3 regions of the Bradyrhizobium centrosematis genome follow, and region 1 is predicted to be linked to each of the others. Evidence: predicted binding sites of a transcription regulator. Region 1 holds the regulator's gene; each other region holds the start of a gene.
What was found. The regulator LexA, encoded in region 1, represses DNA repair genes until DNA is damaged. The targets are predictions, from matches to a motif close to TGTTCNNNNTGTGTTCNG.
Positions count from the first base shown of each region.

Region 1 (5,527 bases):
GGACGGGCGTTTGCACCTGATCAGGGCGGGGAAGGACAATTTCATGCTGAGGGAGTGGTTGGCGGCCGACGCCGATCCGCGCGATGCCGGCAGTAGCGCGCTGGCCGACGGCATATCGTGCGACGAGGCCGGCTGCGTCACGCCGCTCGCCGACGGACGGCTGGTCGCGCTGGCCTTGCGCATCGACGCGTTGGCTGACGATTGCAGCCGTGCCACATTGGTGGTGACGCCACGGCCCGCGCCGCCCGATTGTGCGGCGATGGTGGTGGATCGGCAGCGGCTGGTTCGCCAGGGCGCGCTGGCGCTCACGCAGCGTGGTGACGGATTTTCCGTCCAAGCAGTGAGGGCGAGAGGCTCCAACCGCCCGTGGTTGCCTGCCGGCGCCGGCGAAGGCGATTTCGACGGCAGTCTTGCGCCGAAGGCGGCTCCCCGCAACCGCGACGCAACGCCATCGGAGACCGACTTGCAGGCCGACGATTGAGGATGGAGGGGAAGTGGACGGTCCGATGGGATTCCGTGAGACGCAAACCATACCATCTCGCCGGCCGCGGCCGGCGATGGCATTTCCTTAGCCTCGACCTGGCGGCCGGGGCGGCGTCAGCCGATCGGCAGGCGCGTCACCGGCGGCCGGCTGTCGGCGATGATCTGCGGCTTGTGCTCGCGCTCGCCGACCGGTTGGGTCACGGGCAGTTGCAGCACGGTCGCGCGCTGGCCTTCGACGAGCTGCGTCACCAGCACGTATTTGCCGTCAGGGAATTCGATCGCGTCGTGATGGCGGTCGGGAATGTGCGGATCGATCTTGCCGAATTTTCCGACGCGGGAATTGACGGTGCGCGTCCAGATCCAGCGGTTGTCGTAGCGGACGTTGTCGGCGAAGGCGAGCTCCGTTCCCGGAAGCAGGCAGACCGCGACGGAGAGATCGGCTTCGGAGGCGAAGCCGCGCGTCGACGTGCCGCGGAACGTGGTCGTGACGATCGTCTCGCCGACTTCCGCGGGGCGCGTCGCGACGGCATGCAGGCTGTAGTCACACATCGGGTGCTCCTCATGCGAAGAATAGCGACCCGTACCTCTCTTGGAGGCACAGGCCTCTGTCAGAGTAAGCACGCAAGACTCTGCTTGGTTGAAGGCGAATCTGCGGCTGGGACCTCAGCGCCGCGATCACATTATCTTTCCCGAATTCGCTAGGAACAAAGCGGGCTGCCGTGCATTTGGCCGGCACGTCTCAACGGCTGGCAAACGCGACGCCTGCATCGCCAGCACGATTGCGATGCGGCGCAATTGCACTGCGCCAGGCGTTGCGGACATGATGACGCGATTGCGCGGCAACCGCGTGCGATGCCCAGTGCTGCCATCAGCGCCGACACTCGAGCGATACGCGCTTGCCTATCCCCTCGAACGCGGGACGCTGTGACGCGATGCTGCCTCTGGCGGTACGCCGAGGACCTGGCCGTGGAGAAGGGGCCGGATAATCTGTGCAGAACCAGAAAGACTATCCAGCCGGAGCGGACATCCGTCCGCTCCAATCTCTGATCGGCATCCCGAACGAAGGCGCGTGAGGCGCCGGATATTCGCGTGCCGAGTACGTCCGCAATCAGTACTTCCGGTAAAGCCCGATCAGCTTGCCCTGAATCTTGACGCGGTTCGGCGGCAGGATGCGCACCTCATAGGCGGCATTGGCGGGCTCGAGGGCGATCGAGGCGCCGCGGCGGCGGAAGCGCTTGAGCGTGGCCTCTTCGTCGTCGATCAGCGCCACTACGATGTCGCCGGTGTCGGCGCTCTCGTTGCGTTGGATCAGCGCCATGTCACCATCGAGGATACCGGCCTCGACCATGGAATCGCCGCGCACTTCGAGTGCGTAATGCTCGCCCGAGCCGAGCATGTCAGGCGGCACGCTGATGGTGTGGCTGCGGGTCTGCAACGCCTCGATCGGCGTACCGGCCGCGATGCGGCCCATCACCGGCACTGCCACGGGCCGCTCGCCCTCGTCCGCGGGCGGGCTGGAGCTCGCGCGGACCTTGCCGAGATTGCCTTCGATGACGCTCGGCGTGAAGCCGCGTCGGTTGCCGGCCGCGGCCTGGAGCTCCGGCAGCTTGATCACTTCGATGGCGCGGGCGCGGTTGGGCAGGCGGCGGATGAAGCCGCGCTCCTCGAGCGCGGTGATCAGGCGGTGGATGCCTGACTTCGAGCGCAGGTCGAGCGCATCCTTCATCTCGTCGAAGGAGGGCGGCACGCCGCTTTCCTTCAAGCGTTCGCTGATGAACCGCAGAAGCTCGTATTGTTTGCGCGTTAACATCTCGACCAAAGTCCCCCGGTTGATGTCGTTCGATTCCGAGACGGTGAATTCAGCGACAAGGCGCTACATGCTCGAAACAAATCATGAACGGACACTATATGTTCGATATGTGTTCCGCAACTGCTTAATTTACGGTGAACGGAGCGAAACTCGCGGAATGCGTGTGGCCGCGCGGTTCAAACCGGTAGCCGCAGCACCTCGCACGGGCTGCCGGCCTCGACCTTCGGCGCGAAGGGCGCGCGGACGAGAAGTACCTGTGCCGCAGCGAGATTCGCAAGCAGAGAGGAGTCCTGATGGCTGACGGGAACGGCGACTTGCGCGCCGTCGTCGCGCAGCTCCAGGCGCGCGCGCAAGTAATCCTCGCGCTGGTCGTTGGCAGCGAGATCGCGGCCCAGCACGGCGCGCTCGCGCTGATGATGAATCACTTGTCGGCCCGAGAGGGCACGAATCAGCGGCACCATGAACAGGAAGGCGCACACGTAGGACGACACCGGATTGCCGGGCAGGCCGATCACGCGCATGGCGCCGAGCCGCCCGTGCATCATCGGCTTGCCCGGCCGCATCGCGATCTTCCAGAAGGCCATCGCGATGCCTTCGTCCTTGAGCGCCTGCTGGACCAGATCGTGGTCGCCGACGGACGCGCCGCCGGTGGTGATCAGGATGTCGGCACCGCTGTCGCGGGCGCGGCGGATTCCGGCGGAGGTCGCCTCCAGCGTATCGGCGGCGACACCGAGGTCGATGGTCTCCGCGCCCTCGCTGCGGGCGAGTGCATGCAGGGCGTAACCGTTGGAATAGACGATCTGGCCGGGGCCGGGCGTGGTGCCGGGCATCACCAGCTCATCGCCGGTGGCGAGGATCGCAACCTTCGGACGGCGGCGGACGGGCAGGCGCGGGTGATTCATGCCGGCGGCCAGTGCGAGATCGCGCTCGGTCAGCCGGGTTCCCTTGCGCAGCAGCACGTCACCCTCGCGGAAATCGACGCCGGCCGGGCGAATGTGCCGTCCGGCGATCGCCGCTTCCTTGATGGTGACGCTGTTGCCGTCCGCAACCGTGTCCTCCTGGATCACCACCGCGTCCGCGCCGTCTGGAACGACGCCGCCGGTGAAGATCCGCACGGCTTCGCCGGCCCCGACCGTTCCGTCAAAGGGACGTCCCGCGGCGACCTCGCCGATCACCGTCAGCCTGGAATTGATCGTTGCCGCATCGACCGTGCGCACGGCATAGCCGTCCATCGCCGACATGGCTTGCGGCGGCTGCGTGCGCCGCGCCGCGAGGTCATGGGCGAGCACGCGGTGGTAGGCTTCGTCGAGCGAAACCATCTGTTCAGGCAGCGGCTCTGCAGCCGCCAGCACCGCAGCGAGGGCGTCGGAAACCGGCATCAAGGCCACGGCTGAACTCCTGCTGAGCACATCGATAAAATGGCGGAGAGTTCTAGCCGAGTGCAGGCGCGAGGCAAAGCAGCACGCAGAATGATTTATCCTGCGTGATCTCCGTGCAGAGGAAGGAAGCTCACATCCGCCGGGGCATGATCCGGAAGGCAAGGCAAACCGGCATGAGGATAGCCATGGCAAGAACGAGAAAAACAAGCGCCACGGCCAGCATCGGTCAGCTCCCAGTCGGTCCGTCCGTACCGAGGCCGAACGCGACGTCTGGAGCTTTGGGCCCTTGATCCTTGTCGGGGAGCGGGTCGGCCTGCGATTTCAGGTCGGCCGCCTTGCTGATCAGCTTGGCGGAAAGGTCCGAATCCGAGGTGTTTCTTGCGAATTCAAGCAGGAGAGAGGCTTGCTTGGTGAGGTAGGTTTTGCCCAGCACGTCGATCAGTCCGGTGTAGAAGTCCCAACGGACTCAAGAGTCCGGAGGGTGGTATTCCGTTCCCGGAACTCTGTATAAAAATGCACAAAGTGATCAGGTTCCACATTCGCTGCAAATTTAGTTCGGGAAGCGCTTCCGCCGTGGGCTGTGCGGAACGAAGGGATTTGGGTCAGATACCCAATGCCTTCAATGCGTTCCCGACATCACGCGGCGAGGTCACATGCACTGCCGTCAGGCCGCGCGCCCGTGCCCCCTCGACGTTCTCGGCGAGGTCGTCGAAGAACACGATGCGCTCAGCGGGTACGCCGATCGCGGCCACGACATGGTCGAAAGCCTCCGCATCCGGTTTGCGCAGGCCGATGCTTGACGACAGGTACAGCTCGCGGAAATGGCCGAGCAGGTCGGCATATTCCTTCGAGAAATAGTCGACATGCGGCCGGTTGGTGTTGGAAAAGGCGTAGAGCGGCATCTTCTTCGCCGCGCGCGGCAGCAACTCGGCGATATCAGGCATCTCGCCGGCGAAGACCGCGTTCCAGCCCTCCAGGAACTGGGCGTCCGAAATGCCTATTCCCAGTGAAGCGCGCAGCGAGGCGAAATAATCCTCGTCACTGATCTTGCCGACCTCGTGCAGCCGATAGGCCTCGTCGCGTACGTAGCGGGCGACGATCGACTCGGGCTCGCACCCGGCATGTCCAGCCCAGCAGGCGATCGCCTTGGAGAAGTCGATGTCGAGCACCACGCGCCCGAGATCGAACAAAAGCGCGTCCGCGCTGCCGGGAGAGAGCGATGTCACATGGATCCTTTCACTCTAGGGTCTGCCAATCAGTACCGATAAGGCTCGTGGTCGAACAGCGGGAACGCGCTGAACACGCTCGGCGCGTTGGTGGCGGTCGCCGGATGCAGGCAGGATTTGTCGACCTCGGCAAACGAGGTGGCGCCGAGCAGGCCGAGGCAGCGCAGCACCTCGTCCTCCAACAGCTCCAGCATCCGCGTGACGCCGGCTTCGCCGGCCGCCGCCAGCGCCCAGCATTGCAGCCGGCCGATGCCGACGAGGTCTGCGCCTGCCGCGATCGCCTTGACGATGTCGGTGCCGCGACAGATGCCGCCGTCGACCATGATCTTGGCGCGGCCCTTCACGGCCTCGACGATCTCGGGCAGCACATGCATCGCACCCCGGCCATGGTCGAGCTGGCGGCCGCCATGATTGGAGACGTAGATCCATTCGACGCCGTGATCGACCGCGATCAGGGCATCCTCGGCAGTGGCGATGCCCTTCAGGATCAGCGGGATCTTGAACTTGTCTTTGATCATCTTCACGGTCCGCCACTCCAGTCCCTTCTGGAAATCGCCCCCGGTGGCGCGCAGGCGGCTTTCGCGAACATAGCGCTTGGCGATGTCACGTTCGCGACGGCTGTAATGAGC
Region 1 is NZ_CP120703.1:3,675,991-3,681,517, forward strand. Features, by position in the region: gene P6U31_RS17740 (ComEC/Rec2 family competence protein) at 1-481, shown strand, start outside; gene P6U31_RS17745 (hypothetical protein) at 598-1,032, opposite strand; gene lexA (transcriptional repressor LexA) at 1,592-2,293, opposite strand; gene glp (gephyrin-like molybdotransferase Glp) at 2,470-3,681, opposite strand; gene P6U31_RS17760 (hypothetical protein) at 3,899-4,105, opposite strand; gene P6U31_RS17765 (HAD family hydrolase) at 4,275-4,904, opposite strand; gene P6U31_RS17770 (alpha-hydroxy acid oxidase) at 4,928-5,527, opposite strand, start outside.

Region 2 (5,527 bases), 2.4 Mb from region 1:
GGTCTGCAGACCACGCGGATCACCCGAGCGCTCGCAGAGATGGGTCCGCAGGATGCCGAGACCGTCAAGCGCTTCCTGCGCGCGATGATCGATCGGGACGATCCGGACAAGGTGCTCGAGACGATCTTCGCTTCCGTCAACCAAGACGCCAAGGAGTGATTGTGCCGCTCGCTGCCACTCTCGCCCGCCCGCCGGCGCGCCCGGCCGATGACGCGCCGCATCTGCTGCTCGTCGACGACGATCGCCGCATCCGCGATCTGCTCTCGCGCTTCCTCGCCAGCGAGGGCTATCGCGTCACCACCGCCGCCAGCGCCGGCGATGCACGATCGAAACTGCTCGGTCTGCATTTCGACCTCTTGATCCTCGACGTGATGATGCCCGGCGAGACCGGCTTCGATCTCGCCCGCTTCATCCGGACATCCTCCTCGGTGCCGATCGTGATGCTGACGGCGCGGCACGAGGCGGAAGCCCGCATCGAGGGCCTGCAAATCGGCGCCGACGATTATGTGGCAAAACCGTTCGAGCCGCGCGAGCTGGCGCTGCGCATCAACAACATCCTCAAGCGCGCCGCCCCGCCGCCGCAGGCCACGACGATCGAGAAGATCGCCTTCGGTCCCTATGTCTACCATCTCGACCGCGGCGAATTGCGCCAGGGCGAGGAAGTCATCCATCTCACCGACCGCGAGCGCGAGATGTTGCGCATCCTCTCGGAGACGCCGGGCGAGACCGTGCCGCGCAGCGCGCTGACCGGCAATGGCAGCGTCAACGAGCGCGCCGTCGACGTGCAGATCAACCGCCTCAGGCGCAAGATCGAGACCGATCCCGCCAATCCGTTGTTCCTGCAGGCGGTGCGCGGTATCGGCTACCGGCTGGTTGCCTCGCCATAAATTGAAGCGCGCCAGATGAGCACGATCGATACCGGCCTGACGCTTTTGAAGAGCGCTGCCGGCCGCGTCTCCGCCGCCAATGGCTGGATGGGCAATGCGTTCAAGGGCTGGATGCCGACCGGCCTCTATGCCCGCGCGCTCCTCATCATGATCGTGCCGATGGTGGTGCTGCAATCGGTCGTCGCCTTCGTATTCATGGAGCGGCACTGGAACACGGTGACGCGTCGCCTGTCCGCCGCAGTGGTGCAGGACATCGCCGCGCTGATCGACGTCTACAAGGGCTATCCGCAGGACAAAGATCGCGACCAGATCCGCCGCATCGCGCAGCAGCGCCTCGGCCTCGTCGTCGATTTCCTGCCCGCCGGCGACATGCCGCCGCCGGGACCGAAGCCGTTCTTCTCGCTGCTCGACCAGACGCTGTCGGTGCAGCTCGGCCGCCAGATCGGCCGCGCGTTCTGGATCGACACGGTCGGCCGCTCCAATCTCGTCGAGATCCGCATCCAGCTCGACGATGCCGTGATGCGCGTGTTCGCGCAGCGCAGCGCCGCCTATGCCTCCAACTCGGAGATCTTCCTGTTCTGGATGGTCGGCACGTCCTCGATCCTCCTGATCGTCGCGGTGCTGTTCCTGCGCAACCAGATCAAGCCGATCCTGCGCCTCGCCGACGCCGCCGAAAGCTTCGGCAAGGGCCGCGAGGCGCCGAACTTCCGCCCGCGCGGCGCGCGCGAGGTGCGGCGCGCGGCGGTCGCCTTCCTCGAGATGAAATCGCGTATCGAGCGCACGATGGAGCAGCGCACCGCGATGCTCGCCGGCGTCAGCCACGATCTGCGCACCATCCTGACCCGCTTCAAGCTCGAGCTTGCCCTGATCGGCGACAGCCCGGAGCTCGAGGGCATGCGCAAGGACGTCGACGAGATGTCGATGATGCTGGAGGATTACCTTGCGTTTGCGCGCGGCGATTCCGGCGAGCAGTCGCAGCCGACCGACATGGCGCAGGCGCTCGAGGAGCTGCGCAGCGACGCCGAGCGCCATGGCCACACCGCGACCGTCGCCTTCCACGGCCTGCCCGTGGTGACGGTCAAACCGGCCTCGTTCAAGCGCTGCCTCGCCAACCTCGTCACCAACGCGGCGCGCTACGGCAAAAGCATCGCCATCACCGGCCAGCGCGATCACCGTTATTTGACCGTGACGGTCGACGACGACGGCCCCGGCATTCCCACGCATTTGCGCGAAGAGGTGTTCAAGCCGTTCCTGCGGCTGGACAACGCCCGCAATCAGGACGAAGGCGGCACCGGCCTCGGCCTTGCCATCGCCCGCGATATCGCCCGCTCGCATGGCGGCGACATCACCCTCGGCGACAGCCCGATGGGAGGATTGAGGGCGAGCGTGAGGATTCCGGTGTAGCTCCTCTCTTCTTCCCATGTGGGAGAAGAGGGCGACAACTCACTTCGGCAGCAGCGCCTTCAGCTTGTCCATGTCGCGCACGTTCATCTTGAAGCCGCCGGGCATCACGATGTCGCCGGGCTTCTGGTCCGGCTTGCACGCACCGAGCCATTTGGCTTGCAGCGTCATGGTCGTATCGCGCCCCGCAGCACCGGCGACGCCGCCTTGCGCGTGCGAGGAGGTCTTCACCGTATAGGCCGAGTTGAAATCGCCCGTGATCTCGGCATGCGACGTCGTGTTCACGCCGGCGACGCTGCACTCGGAATCGCTGACATAGCCGGTCGCCGTCTTCTTGATCTCCTGCTTGGCGCAGATCTGCTTGGCCATCGGCGAGACGTTGTTGCTCATCTCCCTGTCGACGGTCTCGTCGGTGCAGTGCTGCATGGTCATCTCGGGCACGGGCGAGCCTGATGTGACCAGCTTCATTTCCCAAAGGCCGGCCTTGCGCACCGGCAGATCGTCGGCGCTGGCGCTGCCGGCCGGCACCACAAGGCAAAGCGTCGAGCCGAGCAAAGCAAGTTTGCGCGTCATGCGAGAATCTCCAGGCAGAGATCGCGGCGTTACGACAACGCCTCAGTAGAGCGTGCGGATCGGCTGATTGGCGGCGCCATAGGGTACCCAGCGGCAGGAGAACGAGATGTAGCCGCCCTCATAGGCCTGCATCGCCAGGAATTTGACCACCTTGCCATAACGCGCGCAGTGATCGACGGCGACCTGCCGCGCATCGACCTGGGTGGCCATCGAATAGGCGATGATGCCGCCGGTATCGTTGCCCTTGAACGGCGGTACCGGAAGGATATCCGCGCGCGCCGGCTGGCTCGCCATCAACCCCAAGGCAAGAAGGCTCGCGGCCGCAATGATTCGCATTCCCGTCACTCCAATTGGCTGGCCGCCAGTTTACGGTGCCGGGATGGAAGTGAAAAGAACCGAAGCCCTGCCGGCTGCGACGTTGTGGTCAACTCCTGGCGAAGTGTTGCCGCGCTGCACTTGACCTCCCCCGGCCTTCGCGGCACCGTCCGAACCTCGCAAGACCTTAGCTGTCCGGATTGACCATGCGCGCCCCCTCCCCGAAATCGCTCCGCTTTGCCGCCGTGCTCGGCCTCATGTTCGGAGCGCTGTCGCTCGGCGAAGCCAGGGCGGCCAATCCGCTCGAGATGAATTTCTGGCTGAGCGGGCCGCGCTATGACGGCGCGGTGGCCGATTGCGACAGGGCGCTGCCGACGATCGCCACCCAGTTCTGGGAAAAGGAAAGCTCGTTCTGGAATTCCTCCCTGAGGATCACCGGCTTCTCCGCCGTCCGCGAGACCGCGTTTCGTCCCTGGCAGTCCGACAACATCCCGCGCCGCTATTGCACCGCGGACGCCATGCTCAACGACGGCAAGGTGCGCAAGGTGCACTTCTCGCTGATCGAGGATGGCGGCTTCGCCGGCTATGGCAACGGCGTCGAATGGTGCGTGGTCGGCCTCGACCGCAACTGGGCCTACAATCCGGCCTGCCGCGCCGCCAAGCCCTGATTCGAAGAGCCTGATTCGGGGTCAGTCAGCGGCCAAACGGTTGCCGCCTGAATTTTGTTCTTGAAATGTTCTTCTCGGCTGCTAGGCTTCCCGCACAGTCTAGTTGAGGGGCGTCGCCATGTTTCATTCCAGATTGCATTCATTGTCTCGCTTGGTGATCTCGCTGGCCCTTTCCCTGATCCTCGCCGCGGGCTTGGCCTCGGTCGCCGGCGAGGCGAAGGCGCAGGACAAGCGGCAGAACACGCCCGGCGAGTTCGACTTCTATGTGCTGTCGCTGTCGTGGTCGCCCTCGTTTTGCGAGGAGGCGGCCGAGCGTGGCGGCCGCTCCCAAATCCAGTGCAGCGGACGGCCCTATGCCTTCGTGGTGCATGGCCTGTGGCCGCAATATGAGAACGGCTTCCCGGAATATTGCCAGCGGCCCGCGCCGCGCCTGAACCGCAGCATCGTCTCCTCGATGCTCGATCTGATGCCGGCGCCGGGACTGATCTTCAACGAGTGGGACAAGCACGGCACCTGCTCGGGCCTCGCCGATCGCAGCTATTTCGAGACGATCCGCAAAGCGCGCGCCGCGATCAAGATACCGGCCGAATATCTCGATTTGTCACAGACCAAGACGGTGGCGCCGGCGGAGGTCGAGGAAGCCTTCATCAAGGCCAATCCGGGGCTGAGCAGTGCCGCCGTCTCGGTTACCTGCAACCGGACCAGGCTCTCCGAGGTCCGCATCTGCCTCAGCAAGGACCTGCAATTCCGGGCCTGCGAGGAGATCGAACGCCGCGCCTGCCGCCGCGATCAGGTCACCATGCCGCCGATCAGGGGCGGCTAGTTCCTCCAGCCTTCGTTATTGCGAGGAGCCCGCGACAAAAATTGCAAAGCAATTTTGCGCTGGCGACGAAGCAATCCAGACTGCCGCCGCGGATGGATTCCGGATTGCTTCGCTGCGCTCGCAATGACAAGGGGTTAGGATCGCGCAAGACAACGTAGTCCGATCCCATGAACTACCGCCACGCCTTCCACGCCGGCAATTTCGCCGATGTCATCAAGCACATCGTGCTGGCGCGCATCATCACCTATTTGCAGGAGAAGCCGGGGGCGTTCCGCGTCATCGACACCCATGCCGGGGCCGGCCTCTACGACCTCGACAGCGACGAAGCGCGCCGGGGCGGCGAATGGCTGACCGGCATCGCGCGGCTGATGCAGGCGCGCCTGTCGAACGAGAGCGCGGCGCTGACCAAGCCCTATCTCGACATCGTCCGCGCCTTCAATCCGAAGGGCGAGCTCAAGGCCTATCCCGGCTCGCCATTGATCGCGCGCGGCCTGCTGAGGCCGCAGGACCGGCTCGTCGCCTGCGAGCTCGAGCCGAAGGCGCGGAAAGCGCTGATCGACGTGCTGCGCCGCGACGAACAGGCCCGCGTGGTCGGTCTCGACGGCTGGGTGGCGCTGCCGGCCTTCGTGCCGCCAAAGGAGCGGCGCGGCCTCGTGCTGATCGATCCGCCCTTCGAGGCCAAGGACGAGTTCGAGCGGCTGAGCGAGGCCTTCTCCACCGCCTTCGCCAAATGGCCCACCGGTATTTATGTGATCTGGTATCCGGCCAAGAACCGGCGCGCCACCGACGCGCTGGCCCAAACGGTCGCCCGGCTCGCAGCTGCAGCAAAACCACCGGGAAAATGTCTGCGCCTCGAGTTC
Region 2 is NZ_CP120703.1:1,304,438-1,309,964, reverse strand. Features, by position in the region: gene P6U31_RS06250 (MarR family winged helix-turn-helix transcriptional regulator) at 1-159, shown strand, start outside; gene P6U31_RS06245 (response regulator) at 156-887, shown strand; gene P6U31_RS06240 (ATP-binding protein) at 903-2,291, shown strand; gene P6U31_RS06235 (DUF3617 domain-containing protein) at 2,331-2,861, opposite strand; gene P6U31_RS06230 (hypothetical protein) at 2,904-3,197, opposite strand; gene P6U31_RS06225 (hypothetical protein) at 3,383-3,844, shown strand; gene P6U31_RS06220 (ribonuclease T2 family protein) at 3,963-4,667, shown strand; gene P6U31_RS06215 (23S rRNA (adenine(2030)-N(6))-methyltransferase RlmJ) at 4,835-5,527, shown strand, end outside.
Region 2: a site for LexA is predicted at 3,900-3,917, ahead of P6U31_RS06220 (ribonuclease T2 family protein). Genes of this name have one in related genera too.

Region 3 (5,527 bases), 2.0 Mb from region 1:
TGCGAGCCCAGGCACGCGTTCGATCGCCTCGATCGCGAGGTGGTAGCGGTCGAGCTCGTTGAGCACGACCATGTCGAACGGCGTCGTCGTGGTGCCTTCCTCGGCAAAGCCGCGCACATGGATGCCGGCATGGTTGGTGCGGTTGTAGGTCAGCCGGTGGATCAGATAGGGATAGCCGTGATAGGCGAAGATGACGGGCTTGTCCGTCGTGAACAGGCTGTCGAAGTCGCGGTCGGACAGGCCATGCGGATGCTGCTCCTTCGGTTGCAGCGTCATGAGGTCGACGACGTTGACGACGCGGATCTTCAGGTCTGGCAGCGCCTTGCGCAGGAGGTCGACGGCAGCGAGCGTTTCCAGCGTCGGCACGTCGCCGGCGCAGGCCATCACCACGTCGGGCTCGCCCGTTGCCTCTTCTGTCCCCGCCCAGGTCCAGATGCCGATTCCGGCATCGCAATGCGTGGCTGCGTCCTGCATCGAGAGCCATTGCGGCGCCGGCTGCTTGCCGGCAACGATGACGTTGATGCGATTGTAGGTGCGCAAAGCATGGTCGGCGATCCACAGCAGCGTGTTGGCATCCGGCGGGAAGTAGATGCGGACGATATCGGCCTTCTTGTTGGCGACGAGATCGACGAAGCCGGGGTCCTGATGGCTGAAGCCGTTGTGGTCCTGACGCCAGACATGCGAGGTCAGGAGATAATTGAGCGAGGCGATCGGGCGCCGCCACGGCAGATCACGCGTGACCTTCAGCCATTTGGCGTGCTGATTGAACATGGAATCCACGATGTGGATGAAGGCCTCGTAGCACGAGAAGAAGCCGTGCCTGCCGGTGAGCAGATAGCCCTCGAGCCAGCCCTGGCAGAGATGCTCGCTCAGCACCTCCATGACGCGGCCGTCTTGCGCCAGATGCACATCGTAGGATTCGATCGGCTCCATCCAGACGCGTTCGGTCGCCTCGAACACCGCGTCCAGCCGGTTTGAGGCGGTCTCGTCCGGGCCCATGATGCGGAAGTTGCGCTCCTTGGCGTTGAGCGTGATGACGTCGCGCAGGAATTTGCCGAGCTCGCGCGTCGCCTCGGCGATGACGCCGCCGGGGCGTGGGACCTCGATGGCGAAGCTGCGGAAGTCCGGCAGCTTCAGCTCCTTCTTGAGCAGGCCGCCATTAGCATGCGGATTGGCTCCCATGCGGCGGGTGCCGCCAGGCGCCAGCGCCTGAAGCTCGGGGATCAGCGCGCCGTTCTTGTCGAACAGTTTTTCGGGCTCGTAACTGCGCATCCAGTCTTCCAGCACTTGTCGGTGCGCGGGGTTTTCGCGGCAGCTTGCGACGGGGACCTGATGGGCGCGCCAAAAGCCCTCGACCTTCTTGCCGTCAACCTCTTTCGGGCCGGTCCACCCCTTCGGGCTGCGCAGCACGATCATCGGCCAGCGCGGCCGCCCGACGCTTTTGCGTCCGTCCCGTGCGTGCTGCTGGATCGAACGGATGCTGGCGAATGCGACATCGAGCGCGTCGGCCATGGCCTGGTGCATCAATTTGGGATCATCACCCTCGACGAACAGCGGCTCGTGGCCGAAGCCGCGGAACAGATCGCAGATTTCCGCATCTCGCATCCGTCCGAGCACGGTCGGGTTGGCGATCTTGTAGCCGTTCAAATGCAGGATCGGCAGCACCGCGCCGTCATGGACGGGGTTCAGGAACTTGTTGGAGTGCCAGGACGCAGCGAGCGGGCCGGTCTCGGCTTCGCCGTCGCCGACCACGCAGGCAACGACCAAATCAGGATTGTCCAGCGCCGCGCCATAGGCGTGCACCAGCGCGTAGCCGAGCTCGCCACCCTCGTGGATCGAGCCCGGCGTTTCCGGCGCGGCATGGCTCGGGATGCCGCCGGGGAAGGAGAACTGCCTGAACAGCTTGCGCATGCCATCCGCATCGCGCGCGATGTCGGGATAGATCTCGCTGTAGCTGCCTTCCAGATAAGTGTTGGCGACCATGCCCGGCCCGCCATGACCGGGGCCGCAGACATAGATCACGTCGACGTCAAGTGCGCGAATGACGCGGTTGAGATGGGCATAGATGAAGTTGAGGCCGGGCGTTGTGCCCCAATGGCCGAGCAAACGCGGCTTGATGTGCTCGGCGCGCAAGGGCTCGCGCAGCAGCGGGTTGTCGAGCAGGTAGATTTGCCCGACGGAAAGGTAATTCGCGGCACGCCAGTAGCGATCGAGGAGATCGAGATCGCTGCTCGCTGAGGTCGATTGTTGTTGATTTGTCATGTTCCTGCTGACCTTCACCCGGCAACCGTCACCAACATTGTTCCGGGACGATTGATCCCCGACCGGCATCAAACGAAATCGCGATGACGGGCATGTTGCGAGAGGTCAAAGGACCGCGCCCGAACTTTGGGCGGCTACTTTGCATGGGTTGTTTTTCCATTTTTGGTTTGCGTTCTTGATTTGTTCCTTTTGCGTGCTATCTTGGCGTCATGAGTCCTGCAGCATCCTCTCATGCTCTCAAGCACCCGCCGGTCAAGGCGCCCTCCGAGCCGGCGGGTGCGGGCTCTGACTTTCCAGAACTTGGCGTCGCGATCGAGCGTGGGCGCAGGCGAGGGCGCGGCGCACAGTCCAACGCCAGCGGCCGCTACGAGGCCGAGGCGCGCGTCGCCTTCGACGACGGCTGGCAGAGCCTGGAAGAGCTGCCGCCGTTCAAGACCACGGTCGGGGTCGACACTTCGCGCAAGGTGATCACCCGGAACGATTCTCCCGACATCGGCTTCGACCGCTCGATCAATCCCTATCGCGGCTGCGAGCACGGCTGTGTCTATTGCTTCGCCCGGCCGACCCACGCCTTTCTTGGCCTGTCGCCGGGGCTCGATTTCGAGTCGAAGCTGTTTGCGAAGCCCGAGGCGCCGGCGCTGCTCGAGAAGGAGCTCGCCGCCTCCGGCTACGAGCCGCGGATGATCGCGATCGGCACCAACACCGATCCCTATCAGCCGATCGAGCGCGAGCGCAAAATCATGCGCGGCATCCTCGAAGTGCTGGAACGTGCCGGCCATCCGGTCGGCATCGTCACCAAATCGGCGCTGGTGGTGCGCGATCTCGACATTCTGGCGCGAATGGCCAAGCGCAATCTCGCCAAGGTCGCGATCTCGGTCACCTCGCTCGATCCGAAGCTCGCGCGTACCATGGAGCCGCGCGCCTCGACGCCGCCGAAGCGGCTGGAGGCGTTGAAGCAGCTCTCGGACGCCGGCATTCCCACCACCGTGATGGTCGCGCCCGTGATCCCGGCGCTGAACGATTCCGAGATCGAGCGCATCCTCGACGCCGCCGCCCATGCCGGCGTCAAGGAAGCCTCCTATGTGCTGCTGCGGTTGCCGCTGGAGGTGCGCGATCTCTTCCGCGAATGGCTGATGGCGAACTATCCGGACCGCTATCGCCACGTCTTCACCCTGATTCGCGACATGCGCGGCGGGCGCGACTACGACGCCAAATGGGGCGAGCGGATGAAAGGCACCGGACCGATGGCCTGGACCATCGGTCGTCGCTTCGAGATTGCCTGCGACAGGCTGGGGCTGAACAAGCGGCGCTCGAAGCTGACGACAGATCACTTTGCGCGGCCGAAGCGGAACGGCGATCAGCTCAGCCTGTTCTGATCGGGAAGTGGAAGAGGCGTCGCATGGCCAAGGAACTCACTGTGCCGGTGCCGCGGCTCACCGTCATCACGCTCGGCGTCAGCGACATCCGTGCAAGCATCGCTTTTTACGACGCGCTCGGTTTCTTGCGCCGGCTCAAGGCAACCGGCGAGGCCGTCGCGTTCTACGATACCGGTGGTCCCGTGCTCGCGCTGTATCCCTGGGATCAGCTCGCGGCGGACGCGGCGTTGCGGGACCGGCCGAGGCCTTCGAGCTTTCGCGGGATGACGCTTGCCTGGAACTGTCGGACGCGCGAGGAGGTCGATGCGGTGATGGCCTTCGCGCTTGGCAAGGGGGCGATGCTGGTGAAGGCCGCACACGAGACCGATTACGGCGGCTATTCCGGTTATTTCGCTGACCCCGACGGCCATCCCTGGGAGGTCGTGGTCGCCCCCGGGATCGACGTTGGTGAGGACCGGCGGGTGCATCTGGCGGAGTAGGGCGCACTGAATAACGGGAATTGCGCCGGGTTTCCGGTTGCGCGGGCCGGGTCGTTTGCGCACGATCCCGCCATGATTCGGGACAAGTCCGCGACCAAGCCGGCCAAAGCCGCGCCCAAGAAGGCCGCTGCGAAGAAGCCCGCGCCTGCCAAGGCGGCGAAGGCCGCCGAGGTCGAGGCGTCGACGGGCAAGAGCGCAGGCAGGAAAGGCGTCATTGCCGTCGCTCCCCCGAGCTTTCGTCGCGAGCGCGCGCTGATCAAGCGCGGGGTTTGGCCGGTCGCCGGCTGCGACGAGGCCGGCCGCGGCCCGCTCGCAGGTCCCGTGGTGGCGGCTGCGGTGATTCTCGACCCCGACCGCATCCCGCGCGGCATCGATGATTCCAAGCGCCTGACGGCCGAGGAGCGCGAGAAGCTGTTCGACAAGATCTGTGCGACCGCGCAGGTCTCCGTTGCCGTCGCCTCACCCTCGCGGATCGACCGCGACAACATCTTGCGCGCCTCGCTGTGGGCGCTGAAGCGCGCCGTGGTGGCGCTGCCGGAGGCGCCACGCCACGTCTTCGTCGACGGCCGCGACCGGCTCGACACCGAATGCGATTGCGAGGCCGTGATCGGCGGCGACGGCATCGTGCTGTCGATCGCGGCGGCCTCGATCATCGCCAAGGTGACGCGTGACCGGCTGATGTGCGCGCTGGCGCAGGACTGTCCCGGCTACGGCTTCGAGCAGCACAAGGGCTACGCCGTCCCCGAGCACCTCGATGCCCTCGACCGCCTCGGCCCCTCGGTCCACCACCGCAGCTTCTTCGCCCCCGTCGTCGCCGCCCGCGCCAAGCACATGCCCTGGACGGTCGAGTCGGTGCAGGACTTGTTCTCGGGGACCGAAGTGCAGGTGCAGGTGGAAGCCCAGATCGAAATCGATACCCAGGCGAATCTGTAAGGCTTCGCTCGTTGTTTCCGCATCGTCATGGCCGGGCTCGACCCGGCCATCCACGCCTTGCTTTGCGGCCTCAAGAACGTGGATGCCCGGGCCTTCGCCTCGCCGAAGCGGCTTCGGCCGCGCAGGCGGGACAAGCCCGGTGACGAACGATCGCGTAGCTGTCTTGCGCGCCTCACTCTGCAAGAACGGGGAGAGGGAGCACACCGAAGTTGCCACGACGCGCAGCGCCCATTATCAAAACAGGTGTGAGCGAATAGGGCCGGCTGGACGGGTTGGCTGCATCTTTCGGGCGTTGCATGCGGTTTACCTCCCTGGTCATCGAGCTCATTCGCGCCCGGCCGCGGCTGATTGTCTGGATCGCCGTGCTGCTGCAGGCCGCGATGTGGCTGTTCGTGGCGCTGGTGTTCTACCGCAGCCCGCCTGGCAGCCTCGCGACGCTGCTGGCTTTCGGACGCGAATACCAGGTCGGCACTGACC
Region 3 is NZ_CP120703.1:5,714,850-5,720,376, reverse strand. Features, by position in the region: gene P6U31_RS27330 (phosphoketolase) at 1-2,262, opposite strand, end outside; gene P6U31_RS27325 (PA0069 family radical SAM protein) at 2,472-3,638, shown strand; gene P6U31_RS27320 (VOC family protein) at 3,662-4,117, shown strand; gene P6U31_RS27315 (ribonuclease HII) at 4,190-5,050, shown strand; gene P6U31_RS27310 (glycosyltransferase family 39 protein) at 5,347-5,527, shown strand, end outside.
Region 3: a site for LexA is predicted at 2,433-2,450, ahead of P6U31_RS27325 (PA0069 family radical SAM protein). Genes of this name have one in related genera too.